One region of the Kitasatospora sp. NPDC057198 genome, then DNA from elsewhere that is predicted to be linked to it. Evidence: riboswitches for the same ligand, from Rfam matches in the RefSeq annotation. Region 1 holds a riboswitch; the other holds the start of a gene.

Region 1 (12,861 bases):
AGCCGCGCCACCGCCTTGGCCTCCCGGATGAAGCGGGCCGTGAAGTCGGCGTCCCCCGCCAGCGAGGGGTGCATCACCTTCAGCGCCACCGTCCGGTCCAGCCGGGTGTCGGTGCCCCGGTAGACGGTCGACATGCCGCCGACCGCGATCCGCTGCTCGACCCGGTACCGGCCGTCGAGGAGCACGCCGTGCAGGGGATCGTCGAGGGTCATGTCCACCCGAGGAGTGTAGGGGTTGGGTGTCCGGAGGGGCCCGTCGGCGGGCCGGACGCCACGGGGTGCCCGGCCGGTGCGGCCGGGCGCCCCGGGGGCGGGGCCTCCCGTACGGTGGCGTGGCGGCCGCTACCGGCTCAGAAGGCGGGCCGCTCGCGGGTGTCGGCCAGGCCGGCGGTGGGCGAGGACGCCTCGGCGTAGTAGCGGCGCGGGATCCGCCCGGCCCGGTGGGCGAGCCGCCCGGCCTCCACCGCCCGGCGCATCGCCTCCGCCATCAGCACCGGCTCCTGGGCGCGGGTCACCGCGGAGGCCAGCATGACGGCGGAGCAGCCCAGTTCCATCGCCAGCGCGACGTCGCTGGCGGTGCCCGCGCCCGCGTCCAGCACCACCGGGACGTTCGCCGACTCCACGATCAGCTGGAAGTTGTGCGGGTTGCGGATGCCCAGCCCGGAGCCGATCGGCGAACCCAGCGGCATGATCGCCGCGCAGCCGACGTCCTCCAGCTTGCGGGCCAGCACCGGGTCGTCGTTGGTGTACGGCAGCACGGTGAAGCCGTCGTCGACCAGCGTCTCGGCGGCGTCCAGCAGCTCGATCGGGTCGGGCAGCAGGGTCCGCTCGTCGGCGATCACCTCCAGCTTCACCCAGTCGGTGCCGAGCGCCTCGCGGGCCAGCCGGGCGGTCAGCACCGCCTCGCCCGCGGTGTAGCAGCCCGCCGTGTTCGGCAGCACCCGGATGCCGTTGCGGGACAGCACCTCCAGGACCGAGCCCTGGGTGGCGGTGTCGACCCGGCGCATCGCCACTGTGGTCAGCTCGGTGCCGGACACCCTGAGCGCCTGCTCCAGCACCTCCAGGCTGGGCGCGCCGCCGGTGCCCATGATCAGGCGGGAGGAGAAGGTGGTGCCGGCGATGACCAGCGCGTCGTCAGCCATGGTTCAGCCTCCCTGGACGGCGGTGAGGATCTCGACCCGGTCGCCCTCGCCGAGCGCGGTGGCGGGCCACGAACTGCGGGGCACCACGGCCTCGTTGACGGCGGCGGCGACGCCGGTGTTGGCGGCCGACACCTCGGCCACCACCACGTCCAGCGTGGTGGCGGCGGGCAGGGTGCGCGGCCGGCCGTTGACGGTCAGGGCGATGGTGTTCATGCGGGGACCTTGGGGGTGAAGCGGTCGGAGGTGAAGCGGCCGGGAGTGAAGTCGGCGGCCAGCGGCGGGAGTTCGCCGTCGGCCAGGTAGTCGGCGAGCAGGTCGGCGGTGACCGGGGTGAGCAGCACGCCGTTGCGGTAGTGCCCGGTCGCGGCGGCCAGGCCGTCCAGCGCGGTCGGGCCGAGCAGCGGCGCGTTGTCCGGCGAGCCCGGACGCAGGCCCGCGCCGGTCTCCACCAGCGGAAGTTCGGTGATGCCGGGCACCAACTCGTGGGCGTCCCTGAGCAGTTCGTAGACGCCGCCGGCGGTGACGGTGGTGTCGTGGCCCAACTCCTCGGTGGTCGCGCCGATCACCAGCTCGCCGTCGGCCCGCGGCACCAGGTACAGGTGCTGCCCGCGCACCACCGCCCGCACGTTCCGGGACAGGAACGGCCCGTACGCGCCGGTGGGCATCCGCAGCCGCAGCACCTGGCCCTTGACCGGGCGGACGGCCGGCAGCACCCCCGCCGGCAGGCCCGGCAGCAGGTGGCTGCGCGAACCGGCGGCCAGCACGGTGCGCCCCGCCGCCACCCGCTCGCCGCTCGACAGCCGCACGCCCGCCGCCCGGCCGTCCTCGACCAGCAGTTCGGCGGCCTCCGCCCGGTGGAACACCACGCCCGCCCGCTCGCAGGCGGCGACCAGCGCGGCGGCCAGCCGGCGGCCGTCCACCTGGTGGTCGTCGGCGACGTGCAGGCCGCCGCGCACGCCCGGCGCCAGCATCGGCTCCAGGCGGCGGCACTCGCGGCCGGTCAGCCACTGCGAGGCCAGCCCCAACCGGCCGTGGAAGGCGTGCAGTTCGCGCAGCTCGGCGCGGTCGTCGGAGTCCAGCGCGACGGCCAGCGTGCCGGTGGCCCGGTAGCCGGTGTCCAGGCCGGTCAGTTCGGTCAGCTCGGCGGCGAAGGCGGCGTAGCGCTCGTTCGACGCCATCCCCAGCCGCAGCAACGGCTCCTCGCCGTACTGCAGTTCGGTGACGGGGGCGAGCATGCCCGCGGCGACCTGCGCCGCGCCGCCGCCCGGGTGCGGGTCGGCCACCGCGACCGACAGGCCGCGCTGCGCGGTGCGCCAGGCGACACCGAGCCCGATGATGCCCCCGCCGACCACCAGGACGTCCAGCGCACGGGAATGTGCCACAGCGGTTGGATCTCCCTTCGCCGGCATGACCCGGATCAGGTTCGGACGGTCGCGGGCCGCCGCAGCCCGCCTCTCAGCCCGGTGCACCGGGCTCCCGTGTGACGTAGTACCCCCACCTTAACGCTGCCCCGTCCGGCCCCGGAGGCACCTGGGTAGGGTGGACGCCGTGGCTGAGCTGAAGGCAACGGACCGGGTCGTCGTGGTCGGCGCGGGCATGGCGGGCGCCCAGGCCGCCCTCGGACTGCGGCAGGGCGGCTGGCGGGGCCCGCTCGCCCTGGTCGGCGAGGAACTCCACCTGCCCTACGACCGCCCCCCGCTCTCCAAGGACGTGCTGCTCGGCAAGGCCGACGCCACCGCCTTCGAGATCGACTGGCATGAGCTGGGCGTCGACCTGCTCACCGGCCGCCGCGCCACCGGCCTGGAACCCGGCCTGCTGCACACCGACCGCGGCGGACTGCCCTACGACGCCCTGGTGATCGCCACCGGCGCCGCGCCCCGCACCCTCCCCGGCCTGCCCGGCGCCCGCACCCTGCGCACCGTCGACGACGCCCACGCGCTGCGCGCCGCGCTCACCCCCGGCCGCCGGATCGTCCTGGTCGGCGCGGGCTGGATCGGCGCCGAGACCGCCACCGTCGCCCGGCAGCTCGGCTGCCAGGTCACCGTGGTGGAGGCCGCCGCCGCCCCGCTGGCCGGCGCGCTGCCCGCCGAACTCGGCGCCCTGATGGCCGACTGGTACGCCGCCGCCGGCGTCGACCTACGCTGCGGCGCCGCCGTGGCCGGCGCCGCCGACGGCGGGGTGCTGCTCGCCGACGGCACCCACCTGCCCGCCGACGAGGTCGTGGTCGGCGTCGGCGCCCGCCCCGCCACCGACTGGCTGCTCGGCGGCCCGCTCGCCCCCGACCCCGACGGCACGCTCCCGGTCGACGACCGGCTGCGCACCGCCCTGCCCGGCGTCCTCGCGGCCGGCGACTGCGCCTCCTACCCCTCCGCCCGCTCCGGCACCCGGCTCGCCGTCCAGCACTGGGACCACGCCCTGCACTCCGGCGCCGCCGCCGCGGCCTCCCTGCTCGGCACCCTGGACGCCCCCTACGACCCCGTCCCGTACTTCTGGTCCGAGCAGTTCGGCCGCATGGTCCAGTACGCCGGACGGCACGCCGGGGCCGACCACCTGCTGTGGCGCGGCTCCCCGTCCGACCCGCACTGGACGGTGCTGTGGCTGCGCGACGGCGCGCTGGTCGCCCTGCTCGCCGTCGACCGGCCGCGCGACCTCGCCCAGGGCCGCCGCCTGATCGAACGCGGCGGCGCACTGGACCCGGCCCGCGCCGCCGACCCCGCCGTCCAGTTGAAGGCCGCCGCCCGGTAGCGCCTAGGCTGGTGCCGTGAGCGAGATTGATCCCAAGATTGACGCCCTGGTCCCCGCCTGGCTGTACCTGCCCGACATCGCGGAGCGGTGGGGCGTGGTGATCACCGAGGTCCGCGCCATGGTGAAGAACCGCACCCTGCTGGCCGTCCGCCGCGGCCCCAACAACTCCCTCCAGGTCCCCGCCGACTTCATCGAGGACGACGGCCCGGTCAAGCACCTGGTCGGCACCCTCACCGTGCTGCGCGACTGCGGCTTCTCCGACGAGGAGATCCTCGAGTGGATGTTCACCGAGGACGACTCGCTGCCCGGCAGCCCGATCCAGGCCCTGCGCGAGAACCGCGGCACCGAGGTCAAGCGCCGCGCCCAGGCCATGGCCCTGTGACGGCCGCCCCCACCGCCCGGCAGCGCCTGGCCGACGCCCGGCTCTACCTCTGCACCGACGCCCGCCGCGCCCAGGGCGACCTGCCCGAGTTCCTGGACGCGGTGCTCGCGGGCGGCGTCGACATCGTCCAGCTGCGCGACAAGGCGCTGGAGGCCAAGCAGGAGCTGGAGCACCTGGAGGTCTTCGCCGACGCGGCCCGCCGCCACGGCAGGCTGCTCGCCGTCAACGACCGCGCCGACGTCGCGTACGGCGCCCGCCCCGACGTGCTGCACCTCGGCCAGGACGACCTGCCGGTCGCCGTCGCCCGGCGCATCCTCGGCGAGGACGTGCTGATCGGCCGCTCCTGCCACGCCGAGGACGAGGTCGACACCGCGATGACCGAACCCGGCGTCGACTACTTCTGCACCGGCCCGGTCTGGCCCACCCCCACCAAGCCCGGCCGCCACGCCCCCGGCCTCGACCTGGTCCGCCACGCCGCCGCGCGGCGCCCCGAGCGCCCCTGGTTCGCCATCGGCGGCATCGACCAGGACAACCTCCAGCAGGTCCTCGACGCGGGCGCCACCCGGATCGTCGTGGTCCGCGCCCTCACCGCCGCCGAGGACCCGGGCGCGGCCGCCGCCGCCCTGGCCGCCCGCCTGCACTAGGCCCCCGCCCCGGGGGCGCCCGCCCGTCCCGCGCCCCACCAGGGGCGCGGGGAACCGCCCGTGGCGGAAGGGTCGCGGGGAGAGCCCCGGTGCCGGCGAGGAGCCCCGCCCTCCCGGCCGGAACCGTACGCGTGCCGTTCGCACTCCGTGCAGGCATGGAGTCCGTCCTCACGCCCGCCCGTCGCGCCCGCCGGGTCGCGCTGCTCGTCCCCGCGCTGCTCGCGGCCGCCGCCGTCGCCTTCCTCGCCCAGCGCCCGCTGGGCCGCCACCACGCCGGGTGGCACGGCTGGGTCGGCACCGTCAACGGCATCGTCTTCCTGGCGGCCGCCGCCCTGCCGGTGGCCGCCTTCGCGGTGTGGGCGCTGGCCCGCCGCCGCCGGGCGGCCGGCGTGGAGCCGGGCTGGGCGCGGCGCTCGGCGCTGGCCGAGGTCGGCGCGCTCTACGGGACGGTGCCCTGGGTGTGGATGATCCTGCTGCCGGGCGTCGACCCGGGCGGCCCGCGCCGCCGGGTCAACCTGGTGCCGCTGCACGACATCGCCGAGATCGTCGGCGCCGGGCCGCCCGCCACCGCGGCGGCCCAGATCGTCGGCAACACGCTGGTGTTCGCGGCGCTGGGCTTCCTGCTTCCGGTCCGCTCCGCGGCGTTCGCCTCGGTGTGGCGGATGCTGGCGCTCGGCGCGGCCTGCTCGGTGCTGGTGGAGGCCGCCCAGTACGTGCTGCGGCTGGACCGGGTCTCCTCGGTCGACGACGTGCTGCTGAACGCGGGCGGGGCGGCCCTCGCGGCCCTGGCCTCGCGCCGCTGGTGGCGCCGCCCGGCGGCCTGAGGCCCCTGTCAGTACTTGCGGACCGTCGCCGCGTCGGCCAGCGCCCGGAGCACCTCGCGGGTCGGGCCGTCGGCGACCGGGGCCGCGTCCAGGGCGGCCAGCGCCTCGGCGAGCAGTGCGTCGATCCGGGCCTCGACCAGCTCCGGGGCGCCGCTGAGGGTGATCAGGTCGCGCAGTTCGGCGATCCCGTCGGCGTCCAGGCCGGGTGCGCCGAGCCGGGCGTCCAGGTGGGCGGCGTCGGCCGGGCCCAGGCCGCGCATGGCGTGCGCGACCAGCAGGGTGCGCTTGCCCTCGCGCAGGTCGTCGCCGGCCGGCTTGCCGGTGACCGCCGGGTCGCCGAAGACGCCCAGCAGGTCGTCCCGGAGCTGGAACGCCTCGCCCAGCGGCAGGCCGAAGCCGCCCAGCGCGTCGACCAGGCCGGGAGAGGCCCCGGCCAGCAGCGCGCCGACCTGGAGCGGGCGCTCGATGGTGTACTTCGCGGACTTGTAGTGCAGGACTGTCCGGGCCCGGTCGACCGCCCCGTCGTCGGTGGAGTCGCCCGCGACCGGCTCCAGCACGTCCAGGTACTGGCCGAGCATGACCTCGGTGCGCATCAGGTCGAAGGCGGGCTTGGCGGCCGAGACGGCGGCCGACGGCAGCCCCGAGCGCTGGAACAGCTCGTCGCACCAGATCAGCAGCAGGTCGCCCAGCAGCACCGCCGCGGACGCCCCGTACTGCTCGCGGTCGCCGCGCCAGCCGCCCGCCCGGTGCAGGTTCTCGAAGCGGCGGTGCACGGCGGGCAGGCCCCGGCGGGTGTCGCTGCGGTCCATCAGGTCGTCGTGCACCAGGGCGCTGGCCTGCAGCAGCTCCAGCGCGGCCGCCGCGCGCTCGATCCCGGGCTCGTCCGCGGCGCCGCCGGCCGCCCGCCACCCCCAGTAGCAGAACGCCGGGCGCAGCCGCTTGCCGCCGTCGAGCAGGAAGTCGCGCAGCGCGTCGGCGACCGGGCCGAGCTGGTCGGAGATCCCGGAGAGCAGGGCCGTCCGCTCGACCATGAACGTGCCGAGGGTGCGGTTCACGCGGTCGCGCACGTCCTCCGCGTCGACGGGGTTGCGGGGAAGGCGGGTGGAGGAGGGCACCTGAGACTCCGGATCGTGGGGCTGACAGTCAGATTAACGCTCCGGTCGGGGTGACCCGTTCCACCGGCCGTCCGGCGGCCCTGAACCGTTCGGCCGAAAATCTCAAGTGGCGTCTCAGCGAGTGGACGGCGTTTGTCCGCGCCGAGCCGCCGACGGATAACCTTCCTGCATGGCACTCGGGATTCCCACCACCAGAAACGACCGCGCACAGACCGTGCGCGACCTGCTGGCGGCCGGCGACCGCTCCTTCTCCTTCGAGTTCATGCCCCCGCGCAACGAGGACGCCGAGCGCAAGCTGTGGGACGCGATCCGCCGCGTCGAGTGCCTGGAGCCCAACTTCGTCTGCATGACCTACGGCGCGGGCGGCTCCTCGCGCGGCCGCACCGTCGACCTGGTCGGCCGGATCGCCACCGAGACCACCCTCACCCCCGTCGCCCACCTCACCGCCGTCGACCACTCGGTCGCCGAACTGCGCAACATCATCGGCCAGTACGCCGACCAGAACGTGCGCAACGTCCTCGCGGTCCGCGGCGACCCGCCCGGCGACCCGATGGGCAGCTGGGTGCGCCACCCCGAGGGCGTCACCTACGCCGCCGAACTCGTCGAACTCATCAAGGGCATCGGCGACTTCTGCGTCGGCGTCGCGGCCTTCCCGCAGATGCACCCGCGCTCGGACAACTGGGACGACGACATCCGGCACTTCGTCGCCAAGTGCCGGGCCGGCGCCGACTACGCGATCACCCAGATGTTCTTCGAGGTCGAGGACTACCTGCGGCTGCGCGACCGGGTCGCCGCGGCCGGCTGCGAGACGCCGATCATCCCGGAGATCATGCCGGTCACCAACAGCCGCCAACTGGTGCGCTTCCCGCAGCTGTCCGGCTCGGACTTCCCCGACGACTTCCGCCGCAAGCTCGAGGCCGTCATCGACGACCCGGCCGCCGTCCGCGCCGCCGGCCTGGAACACGCGACCGCCATGGCCGAACGCCTCCTCGCCGAGGGCGCCCCGGGCCTGCACTTCATCACACTGAACCACTCCACCTCGACCCTGGAGATCTACCAGAACCTCGGCCTGCACACCCGCTGACTCCGCTGCGCGGGGCTTGGGGGCGGGTGGGTAGGTCGCTGCGCGGGGCTTGGGGGAGGCGGGAAGACCGCTGCGCGGGGCCTGGGGGTGGGCGGGATGAATACTCGCTGCGCCTGGCTATCTCCTGCTGCGCGGGGTCCGGGGCGGGTGGGGTGGAGGGCCTGGCGCGCCCGCGCCCCCCGCTGCGCGGAGCTTGGGGGCGGGTGGGGTGGATGCCTGGGCGGTGTTGTGCGGGGGCGGGGGTGTCCGGGATGAGGTGGTGTTCGTCCTGAGGCTGTACAGTCGCCCGCAACCGCGCGGTGATGGTGGCGTCTGGAGGTTGCGGGGATGGGCATCGGATACCTGCTCCTCTATGGCGCGCTGGCCCTGGTCGCGCTCTGGCTGACCGCCGAACTGCTGCTGCAGAACCGCGCCCCGCTGCACTGGCGGGCGCTCGCGCTGCTGGGTTTCCTGGGCGTGGTCGCCGGGATGCGCACCTCCTCGGTGGTGGTGATAGTGGCGGGCGCCGCCGGGTTCGGGCTCGGCCAGTTGATGGTGACCAACTCGGTGAAGCGCGGCCGCCCGGTGGGCTGGTCGCTGCGCCGCTCGGACGGCCGGCTGCCCGGTCCGCTGGCGAAGGTCCCGCTGCTGTCCGCCGCCACCGGCGGAACGGCCGCCGCGGTCGCCGCCCCGGAGCCGGTGGTGCCGGTCGGTGAGGTCGGGCCGGTCGAGGACGAGTCCCACGAGCCGTACGAGGCGCAGCCGGTCGGGTACGAGGAGTTCCAGCAGCTCGACGCGGGCGTCTACGTCCAGGAGCAGGCGGCCTACCAGGTCCCGCAGCAGCCGCAGTACGGCTACCAGCAGCAGGACTACGGCTACCAGCAGCAGTACGTCCAACAGCAACAGCAACAGCAACAGCAACAGCAACAGCAGCAGCCGCAGTTGCAGCTGATCGGCTACGACCAGTACGGGCAGCCGGTCTACCAGGACCCGTACACCCAGCAGCAGTACCAGCAGCCGTACGTCCCGCAGCAGCCCCAGCCGCAGCAGGACCAGAACTGGTACTACCAGCAGCAGTACTGACGGACCGTCAGGCCGGGCCGAGCAGCCCGGCGGTGATCGAGGCGGACATCCCGACCCGGGCCAGCCCGCCGCCGGGGTGGGCGTGCGCGCCGATCAGGTAGAGGCCGGGCGGGCCGGGCTGGTTGGCCTGGGCGAGGTGGCCGCCGGCCAGCGAGGGGGGCGGGACGGAGGCGGTGAGCCGGGTCTCCCGCCAGCGCAGCCGGGGGCGCAGGTCGAGTCCGGCGGTGGCCAGGTGGGCGAGCAACTCCCCGGCGTAGGCGTCCTGTTCGGCGGCGGTGGGGGTGAGGCTGGCGGGCACGGTGACGGTCAGGACGGCGGCCTCCGCGTCCGGGCCGGGGACGAGCGACGGGTCGTCCGGCCGGAGCACCTGCACGGTGGGGCGCTGCGGCAGGGTGCGGTCGGTGAACACCGCGCGGGCCTCGGCGGCCGGGTCCGCGGCGTGCACCACGGTGCGGTGCGCGGTGCCGGCCGGGCGGGCGCCGTCCAGGGCGAGCAGCACGGTGAACCGGCCCGGCGCGGGGTCGGCGGGTGCGGCGACGCCCAGGCCGGGGACGGCGGAGAGCACCGCGTCCGCGGTCAGCACCCCCGCGTCCGTGCGCACGCCGACGACCCGCCCGCCGTCCTGCTCCAGGGCCCGCACCGGGGTGTCGAAGCGGAACTCCACGCCGCGCTTCCCGCACCGCGCGAACACCGCGTCGGCGAGCGCCCGCAGGCCGCCGTCGACGTACCAGACGCCGAACGACTGCTCCATGTACGGCAGTACGGTCGCGGAGGCGGGCGCGGTCCGCGGGTCCAGCCCGTACCGCAGCGCGTACTCGCCGAGCAGTGCGGCCGGGCCGGGGCCGCCGCCGAGTTCGCGGGCCGCGTCGGCGAGGGTGGGCCGGGTGCGCGGCAGCAGCCGGGACAGGCCGCGGCGCGGCGGTACCGGGTAGGGGTCGGCCGGGTCGACGGCCGGGCGCGGCTCCTCCAGCAGCGGGCGGCGGGTGGCCTCCCAGACCGTGCGGCCCCGGTTGAGCAGGTCGCCCCAGCGCGCGCCGGTGCCCGCCCCGAAGGCCGCGTCCAGCGCCTGGCCGACGCCGCCCCGGGAGGCGTTCGGCAGCAGCAGCCCGGTGCCGTCCGGGAACAGGTGCCGGCTCTCCGGGTCCACCGGCCGCAGCCCGACCAGTTGTTCCAGCGGCTCGCGGCCGGTCTTCAGCGCCAGGTCCCGGTAGACGGCGGGCAGCGCGAGCAGCCCCGGCCCGGTGTCGAACCCGAACCCCTCCCGCCGGTACGACCCCACCTGCCCGCCGTGCGTCCCGGCCGCCTCCAGCACCGTCACCCGGTGCCCGAGGGTGGCCAACCGGGAAGCGGCGGCCAGACCGCCCATGCCTGCGCCGACGACGATGATCCGAGCCATGGCAGGAGATCCTATGCGCCCGGAGCGCACTCCCGACCCGCGACCGCCGTGCCGGCCCGCGACCGCCGTGCCGGCCCGCGACCGCCGTGCCGGCCCGCGACCGCCGCGCTAGCCCGCCACCGCCGCGCCCCCGCCCCGGCGGAGCGCCCGGCGCTCCTTGCGGCGCAGCCAGAACCGCCGGATCCGGGTGACCGCGAACCACACCACCAGCACGCCGAGGAACAGCAGGACGGCGGCGGCCGAGGCGGCCAGCCACGGGTGGAAGATCGCCAGGGTGACCAGGCCGGCCACCGAGAGGTCCTCGGCGAGGCTCAGCAGGATGTTGGAGGCCGGTTCGGGCGAGGTGTTGACGGCCATCCGCAGGCCCGCCTTGACGCCATGGCTGAGCAGGGCCGTCGTCCCGCCGACCGCGCCCGCCGCGACCTCGCCCAGCGAGCCCGGGTCGTGGGCGGCCAGCAGCGCGCCGACCGTCGCGCCCGCGATCGGGCGGACCACGGTGTGCACCGCGTCCCACACGGTGTCCACGTACGGGATCTTGTCGAGCACCGCCTCGCACAGGAACAGCAGCCCGGCGGCGAGCAGCACGTCGGTGCGCTCCAGTACCGGCGGCACCGAGTCGGCCCCGCCGAAGCGGCCGAACAGGCCGAGCAGCAGGACCACGGCGTACGCGTTGATCCCGCTCGCCCAACCGCTGGTGAAGATCAGCGGAACGGCTCCCACGCCGGCCCCCCTTCCACGCGCCCGCCCGGACCTCGGGCGGGACGCGCACACCGTACCCGGCCGGTCCCGCCGCGGGGGAGGGCCGGGAGGACGGGGGGACTGAGTATCCGTACTCAGATCACCGGTTGAGTACTCGCACGGATGGTCCGCGGGCCCCGCGCGACGGCAGAGTAGGGGGCACCGGGAAGGCCGCCGCCGGGCGGAGCCACCCGGAGCGCTCGGGGCCCGACCGCCGTTCAGGGGGAGCGGCGGCCGACACCACGGCCCGGAGCGCGACTAGCGGCCGGAACGAGGGGACCGGACACCGCCGACACGGGGCGGCGGAGTCCGGCCCCCTCCCCCAGGGGGGAGTTCCGGGGAGGCCGGCCGCGGGGGACGACGGAGCGGGGTTCGGGGGGACCCCGGGTTGTCAGACCCCCCGTTCACGATGGATGCATGCGCGGACCGACCGGTCCGGGCAAGGTCCGGAGTGAACGGGGGAGACCCATGACCATCAGTCGTCCTGAGCCTGTCGCCCGCCCTGCCGTCGATCAATCCGCCGCCGACCGATCCGCCGCCGACCGATCTGCCGGCCGATCCGCCGCGGACCGATCCGCCGACCGGCCCGCGGCCGGGCGGCCCGCCGTCGAGCAGCCCACCCTGCCCGCCTCCCGCGGCGGCGACGTCCACCCGGTGCTGCGCCGCGCCACCGCCCCGCCGGCCGCGCTCGAACTGCTCCGGCACGCGCACCGCACCCTGGTGCACGCCCGCGGCCGGCAGGACCCACTGGAGCGCTACGCCACCGCGCACCTCGCCGCGCTGCGCGCCACCGCCGCCGTGCTCGCCGTCCGCGGCCGCCCGGTGCGGGGCCCGCGCCGCCGCCAGGCGATCCGCCCGGCCTGGGAGCTGCTGCCCGAGGTCGCTCCCGAACTCGCCGAGTGGGCCGCCTACTTCGCGGCCGGGGCGCGCCGCCGGGCGGCCGCCGAGGCGGGCATCGCCGGCGCCGCCGGCGAACGGGACGCGGACGACCTGATCCGCAACACCGCCCTGTACCTGCGCATCGTGGAGCGGATCCTGGCCCTGCACCCCTGACGTCCGGCCCCCGCCGCCCGGCGCTGCGCCGCACCCCCGTCCGGTGGATCCCGGCGGATAAGGTGGAGGCGTTCCCGCCGTGGAAGACCTGCCACGCGGAAGACCTGTCCAGAGGGGTGCCGCCTTGTATCCGACTCGTCCCCGCAGTGCACTGCGTACCGCCGTGGTGTGGGAGGTGGTGCGGGAGGCGCTGGAGCGCCGCGCCGCCGCGCTCGGGCGGCCGGTCCTGGAGGTCGTCGACACCGGCGGCGGCACCGGCAACTTCGCCGTGCCGGTGGCCAGGCTCGGCCACCGGGTGACGGTGGTGGACCCGAGCCCCGACGCGCTGTTCGCGCTGGAGCGCCGGGCCGCCGAGGCGGGCGTCACCGAGCTGGTCCGGGCCGTCCAGGGCGACGCGCAGACGCTGCCCGAGCTGGTCCCGGCCGGATCGGTCGACGCGGTGCTCTGCCACGGCGTCCTGGAGGTCGTCGACGACCCGGCCGAGGCGCTGCGCAACCTGGTCGGCACCCTCGGCGAGGGCGGCCTGGTCAGCCTGCTCGCCGCCAACCGGAACGGCGCCGTGCTGGCCCGCGCGGTGGCCGGCCATTTCACCGAGGCCCGCACCGCGCTGGACGCCGCGGACGGCCGCTGGGGCGCCGGGGACCCGATGCCCCGCCGCTTCACCGGCGAGCAGCTGG
Region 2 (4,933 bases), on a different contig from region 1:
GCCTGCATGTGCCGGGCACGCCGGGCAGCGCGCTCGTGACGCGGTCCCAGAAGGGCAACGTCTCGCGCTTGGCGATGGGAAGCACCCGGTAAGCGGTGACTGCCCGCTCCACCTCCTTCTCGGTGGGCTTGCCGCCGCGTTGCATGCCGGGGAGGGCGGAAGGACGGACCGCCGTCCGGGAAGCGGAAGCTCCCGGGCGGCGCTGCGGCCGCGCGGGTCAGTCGGCCAGCGGGAGGTAGACCCGGTTCCCGCGGGCGGCGAACTCGGCGGACTTCTCGGCCATCCCGGCGAGAGCGGCCCGTTCGGCCTGTTCGGCCTCGCCGCCGTGCTCCTCGCGGATCCGGCGGCTGATCTTCATCGACGACAACTTCAGCCCCCAGCCAGCACATTGGCTTCGTGGGTGGAGGGCTTGAGAGGAGTGCCCGCTTCTCCGGCGCCTACAGGCAGATCCAGCAATAGAGCTTCTCGCCAGCGCTGCGGGCGCGCCTGGCCAGTCGGATCAACTCTTCGGCCAGCGGCTGCATGTCTTCGACGCTGGCTGGGCGAAGCTCCTCCGTCTGCACCCACCTGGCGACGACCGTCGGCACATCCGCGTCGCTCACCTCTGCCAGCGTGTCCCGGACCGAGGCGGCAAGCTCGACCACCCACGGACCCGTGGCCCAGGGGTCGTCCTCGGCCTGCGGGCCGCCCGGTCCAGGCTCCGGGGTGGTCGGCCACACCGGACTCTCTTCCACGAGCCCTGCTTCCCACGGAACCTGACGGATGGCGGCGATCAGCTCCCCAAGCACAAGGTCCGGATCCAGGCGCTTGGCCTCGACCCCGTCGAAGTGGGGACTCCCACCGCCGACGAGCGGGCGGTCGTCCGCACCCTGCAGCACCCGTACGACCGAGGCCGCATCGACTGCGCGAAAGTAGTCGGTCAACACGCCCACGGGTTCCTCCCCCACACGGTCCTTCGTCAGCCGACAGTAGACCAGGCACAACCGACACCAGCATCAACCGGAGCACCGCGCCGGGAAGCCCCCTCCTGCCTCCCGGTGCGGTGCCCTATGAGCCGTGTTGTCAGTCGGCGAGCGGGAGGTAGACCCGGTTGCCGTGGGCGGCGAACTCGGCGGACTTCTCGGCCATGCCGGCGAGCGCGACCCGTTCGGCTTGTTCGGCCTCGCCGCCGTGCTCCTCGCGGATCTGGCGGCTGATCTTCATGGAGCAGAACTTGGGCCCGCACATGGAGCAGAAGTGCGCGGTCTTGGCGGGTTCGGCCGGGAGGGTCTGGTCGTGGAAGGCGCGGGCGGTCTCCGGGTCGAGGGCCAGGTCGAACTGGTCCTCCCAGCGGAACTCGAAGCGGGCGTCGGAGAGGGCGTCGTCCCACGCCTGGGCGCCGGGGTGGCCCTTGGCGAGGTCGGCGGCGTGGGCGGCGATCTTGTAGGTGATGACGCCGGTCTTGACGTCGTCGCGGTCGGGCAGGCCGAGGTGTTCCTTGGGGGTGACGTAGCAGAGCATCGCGGTGCCCCACCAGGCGATCATCGCGGCGCCGATGCCGGAGGTGATGTGGTCGTAGCCGGGCGCGACGTCGGTGGTCAGCGGGCCGAGGGTGTAGAACGGGGCCTCGTCGCAGATCTCCTTCTGCAGGTCCATGTTCTCGCGGATCTTGTGCATCGGGACGTGCCCGGGGCCCTCGATCATCACCTGGACGTCCTTGGCGCGGGCGATCCGGCCGAGTTCGCCGAGGGTGGTGAGTTCGGCGAACTGGGCCTCGTCGTTGGCGTCGGCGATCGAGCCGGGGCGCAGGCCGTCGCCGAGCGAGAAGGTGACGTCGTAGGCGCGCAGCAGGTCGCAGAGTTCCTCGAAGTGCGTGTAGAGGAAGTTCTCCCGGTGGTGCGCCAGGCACCAGGCGGCCATGATGGAGCCGCCGCGCGAGACGATGCCGGTCTTGCGGCGGGCGGTCAGCGGGACGTACCGCAGCAGCACGCCGGCGTGCACGGTCATGTAGTCGACGCCCTGTTCGCACTGCTCGACGACGGTGTCCCGGTAGACCTCCCAGCTGAGTTCCTCGGCGCGGCCGTCGACCTTCTCCAGCGCCTGGTAGAGCGGGACGGTGCCGATCGGGACGGGGGAGTTGCGCAGGATCCACTCGCGGGTGGTGTGGATGTTGCGGCCGGTGGAGAGGTCCATGACGGTGTCGGCGCCCCAGCGGGTGGCCCAGGTCATCTTCTCCACCTCCTCCTCGATCGAGGAGGTGACGGCGGAGTTGCCGATGTTGGCGTTGATCTTCACCAGGAAGTCGGTGCCGATGATGGCGGGTTCGACCTCGGGGTGGTTCACGTTGACGGGGATGACGGCCCGGCCGCGCGCCACCTGCTCGCGGACGAACTCCGGTTCCAGGCCCTCCCGCAGGGCCGTGAACTCCATCTCGGGGGTGATCAGGCCGCGCTTGGCGTAGGCGAGTTGGGTGACGGCGACGCCGTCGCGGGCGCGCAGCGGGCGGCGCGGGCGGCCGGGGAAGACGGCGTCCAGGTTGCGCAGGTCGCCGCCGCGCGGGGCGGTGTGCCGGATGCCGTCGTCCTCGGGGCGGGCCTCGCGGCCCTCGTACTCCTCGACGTCCCCGCGCAGCCGGATCCAGGGGTCGCGCAGCGCGGGCAGTCCGCGCCGGACGTCGGCGGTGTGGGACGGGTCGGTGTACGGCCCGGAGGTGTCGTACAGCGGGACGGTGCTCCCGTCGGTGAGGTGGACCTCGCGGTAGGGGACCCGCAGGTCGGGGGTGCTGCCCTGGCGGTACGCCTTGCGCCAGGCCGGGGTCGGGTACCCGGTGGCGGACGGCTCCTGGGCGGACGGCCCGTGGGCAGAGGTGTGCTCGGTGAATGCGGTCATGCGGACCTTCAACTCCCTACGCCGGCATTACCCGGTCAGGTTCCTGCGGTCGACGCAGCGGTGGTACGCGGGCCGCGTACCGTCAGCGCCCTCTCAGCCCGGTGCTCCGAGCTCCCGTTCCGCGCAGGGGCGTTCGCCGCCTGCGTTCGCCGTTCACCGTAGGGCACCGGGCGCGGCCGGTCCAGCGCGCCTCCCGTGCCGGGCGCTGTTCAGGCCACCGCCGCGCGGGGGAGAATCCCGGGGTGATCGGACTGGTGGGGCGGGTGACGGGGCGGATCGGCGCGGGCCTGGTCGGCGAGGTGATGGTGCACGTCCCGCAGCGGCTGGGCACCGAGGCGTTCCTGGCCTACCGGGCGGTGCCGGGCGAGCCGCTGGAGCCCGGGACGATGGTGGTCGTGGTCGATTACCAGCCACCGCGGACGGTGTACGTCGAGCCGTTCTGAACGCACGTCAGGAGGGTTCCGCAAACCTGCCGCGTCCGTTTCCGGCCAGTGAGGGTTCCCACTCGTCCGTCCCCTTCCTCCCCGGCCGAAACCGGCGGAGAATGCGGCTGCCACCGGCTTCCGCGCCAACGAACTGCACCACCTGCGCAGCCACGGACCGGTGTGCCACGAAGGGGGAGATCGCGATGCTGATCGGCATCGTCGGAGGCGTCCTCGCGGGCGTCGTCCTGGTGATCGTGCTGTTCAAGCTCATGTGGCGGGTCGCCGAGCCGAACGAGGCACTGGTCATCTCGGGTTCCAAGCACGGCGAGGGCCTCGGCTTCCGCGTGGTCACCGGACGGGGCACCTTCGTGCTGCCCGGCGTCCAGGTGGTCCGGCGGCTGTCGCTGGACCTCAACGAGGCCGCGCTGGACGTCGAGTGCGTGACGTCGCAGGGCATTCCGGTGCACGTCAAGGGCGTGGTCATCTTCAAGGTCGGCGACGACCCGGCGTCCATCGCCAACGCCGCCCGCCGCTTCCTGGACCAGCAGAAGATGATGGGCCAGCGGGTGCACAACGTGTTCGCCGGCCACCTGCGCTCCATCGTCGGCGGGCTGACCGTCGAGGACATGATCCGCGACCGCGAGCGGCTCACCGGTGAGACCCGCTCCGCCTCGGGCATCGAGATGGAGAAGCTCGGTCTGATCATCGACTCGCTGCAGATCCAGGAGATCCTGGACCCGACCGGATACATCACCAACCTGGCCGCCCCGCACGCCGCCGCCGTCCAGCGCGACGCCCGGATCGCGGCCGCCGAGGCCGACCGCCGGGCCACCGAGGCCGAGCAGGAGGCGTTCGCCCGCAAGGCCGAGGCGACCCGCAACTCCGGCATCCAGCAGGCCGGTTACCAGGCCGAGATGGACACCGCCGCGGCCCGCGCGATGCAGGCCGGGCCGCTCGCCCAGGCCGCCGCCCGGCAGGAGGTCGTGGTCCAGGAGACCAAGGTCGCCGAACTGGAGGCGCACCGCAAGGAGCAGCAGCTCCAGGCCGACGTCCGCAAGCCCGCCGACGCCCGCGCGTACGAGACCCGCACCAAGGCCGAGGCCGACCGCGACGCCCGGATCTCCGCCGCCGAGGCGCTGTCCCGGGAGACCGAGCTGAAGACCGCCGCCGAGGCCAACCGGGTCAAGGTCGCCGCGGCCGCCGAGGCCGAGGCCACCCGGGCCCGCGGTCTGGCCGCCGCCGAGGCCACCCGGGCCACCGGTGAGGCCCAGGCCGCCGCCGAGGCCGCCAAGGGCATCGCCGAGGCCGAGGCGGCCCGCGCCAAGGGTCTCGCCGAGGCGGAGGCCACCCGGGCCCAGGGCCTGGCCGAGGCGGAGGGCATCAAGGCCCGCGCCGCGGCCCTCGCCGAGAACCAGGAAGCCGTCGTCGCCCAGCAGTTGGCCGAGAACTGGCCCGCCATCGTCCGGGCCGGCGCGGACGCCTTCGGCAACGTCGAGCACATGGTGCTGCTGAACGGCGCCGAGGGCATGTCCGAGATGTTCGCCAAGGCGCTCACCATGGGCGGCACCGGCCTCGGCCTGGCCCGCCAGCTGCTCACCTCGCTGAACGCCCCCGCCCCCGCCGGGGCCCCGGCCGAACCG

The links. Region 1 has a riboswitch for thiamine pyrophosphate ahead of thiO (glycine oxidase ThiO). Riboswitches for the same ligand answer to the same signal wherever they lie in the genome.
Region 2: linked by a shared signal. The riboswitch ahead of thiC (phosphomethylpyrimidine synthase ThiC) and the one ahead of thiO (glycine oxidase ThiO) in region 1 are both predicted to bind thiamine pyrophosphate.

What each region holds. Positions count from the first base shown of each region.
Region 1 covers NZ_JBHUWH010000040.1:8,982-21,842, forward strand. The annotation lists gene pknB (Stk1 family PASTA domain-containing Ser/Thr kinase) at 1-212, opposite strand, end outside; gene ACFUEL_RS07420 (thiazole synthase) at 350-1,141, opposite strand; gene thiS (sulfur carrier protein ThiS) at 1,145-1,354, opposite strand; gene thiO (glycine oxidase ThiO) at 1,351-2,550, opposite strand; TPP riboswitch at 2,519-2,631, opposite strand; gene ACFUEL_RS07435 (NAD(P)/FAD-dependent oxidoreductase) at 2,681-3,886, shown strand; gene ACFUEL_RS07440 (Rv2175c family DNA-binding protein) at 3,903-4,268, shown strand; gene thiE (thiamine phosphate synthase) at 4,265-4,912, shown strand; gene ACFUEL_RS07450 (VanZ family protein) at 5,068-5,736, shown strand; gene ACFUEL_RS07455 (polyprenyl synthetase family protein) at 5,745-6,851, opposite strand; gene metF (methylenetetrahydrofolate reductase [NAD(P)H]) at 7,021-7,935, shown strand; gene ACFUEL_RS07465 (hypothetical protein) at 8,263-8,997, shown strand; gene ACFUEL_RS07470 (phytoene desaturase family protein) at 9,005-10,393, opposite strand; gene ACFUEL_RS07475 (DUF4126 domain-containing protein) at 10,502-11,113, opposite strand; gene ACFUEL_RS07480 (SAV_6107 family HEPN domain-containing protein) at 11,600-12,184, shown strand; gene ACFUEL_RS07485 (methyltransferase domain-containing protein) at 12,309-12,861, shown strand, end outside.
Region 2 covers NZ_JBHUWH010000002.1:57,641-62,573, forward strand. The annotation lists gene ACFUEL_RS00565 (hypothetical protein) at 218-358, opposite strand; gene ACFUEL_RS00570 (hypothetical protein) at 438-926, opposite strand; gene thiC (phosphomethylpyrimidine synthase ThiC) at 1,063-2,868, opposite strand; TPP riboswitch at 2,865-2,996, opposite strand; gene ACFUEL_RS00580 (hypothetical protein) at 3,111-3,311, shown strand; gene ACFUEL_RS00585 (flotillin family protein) at 3,497-4,933, shown strand, end outside.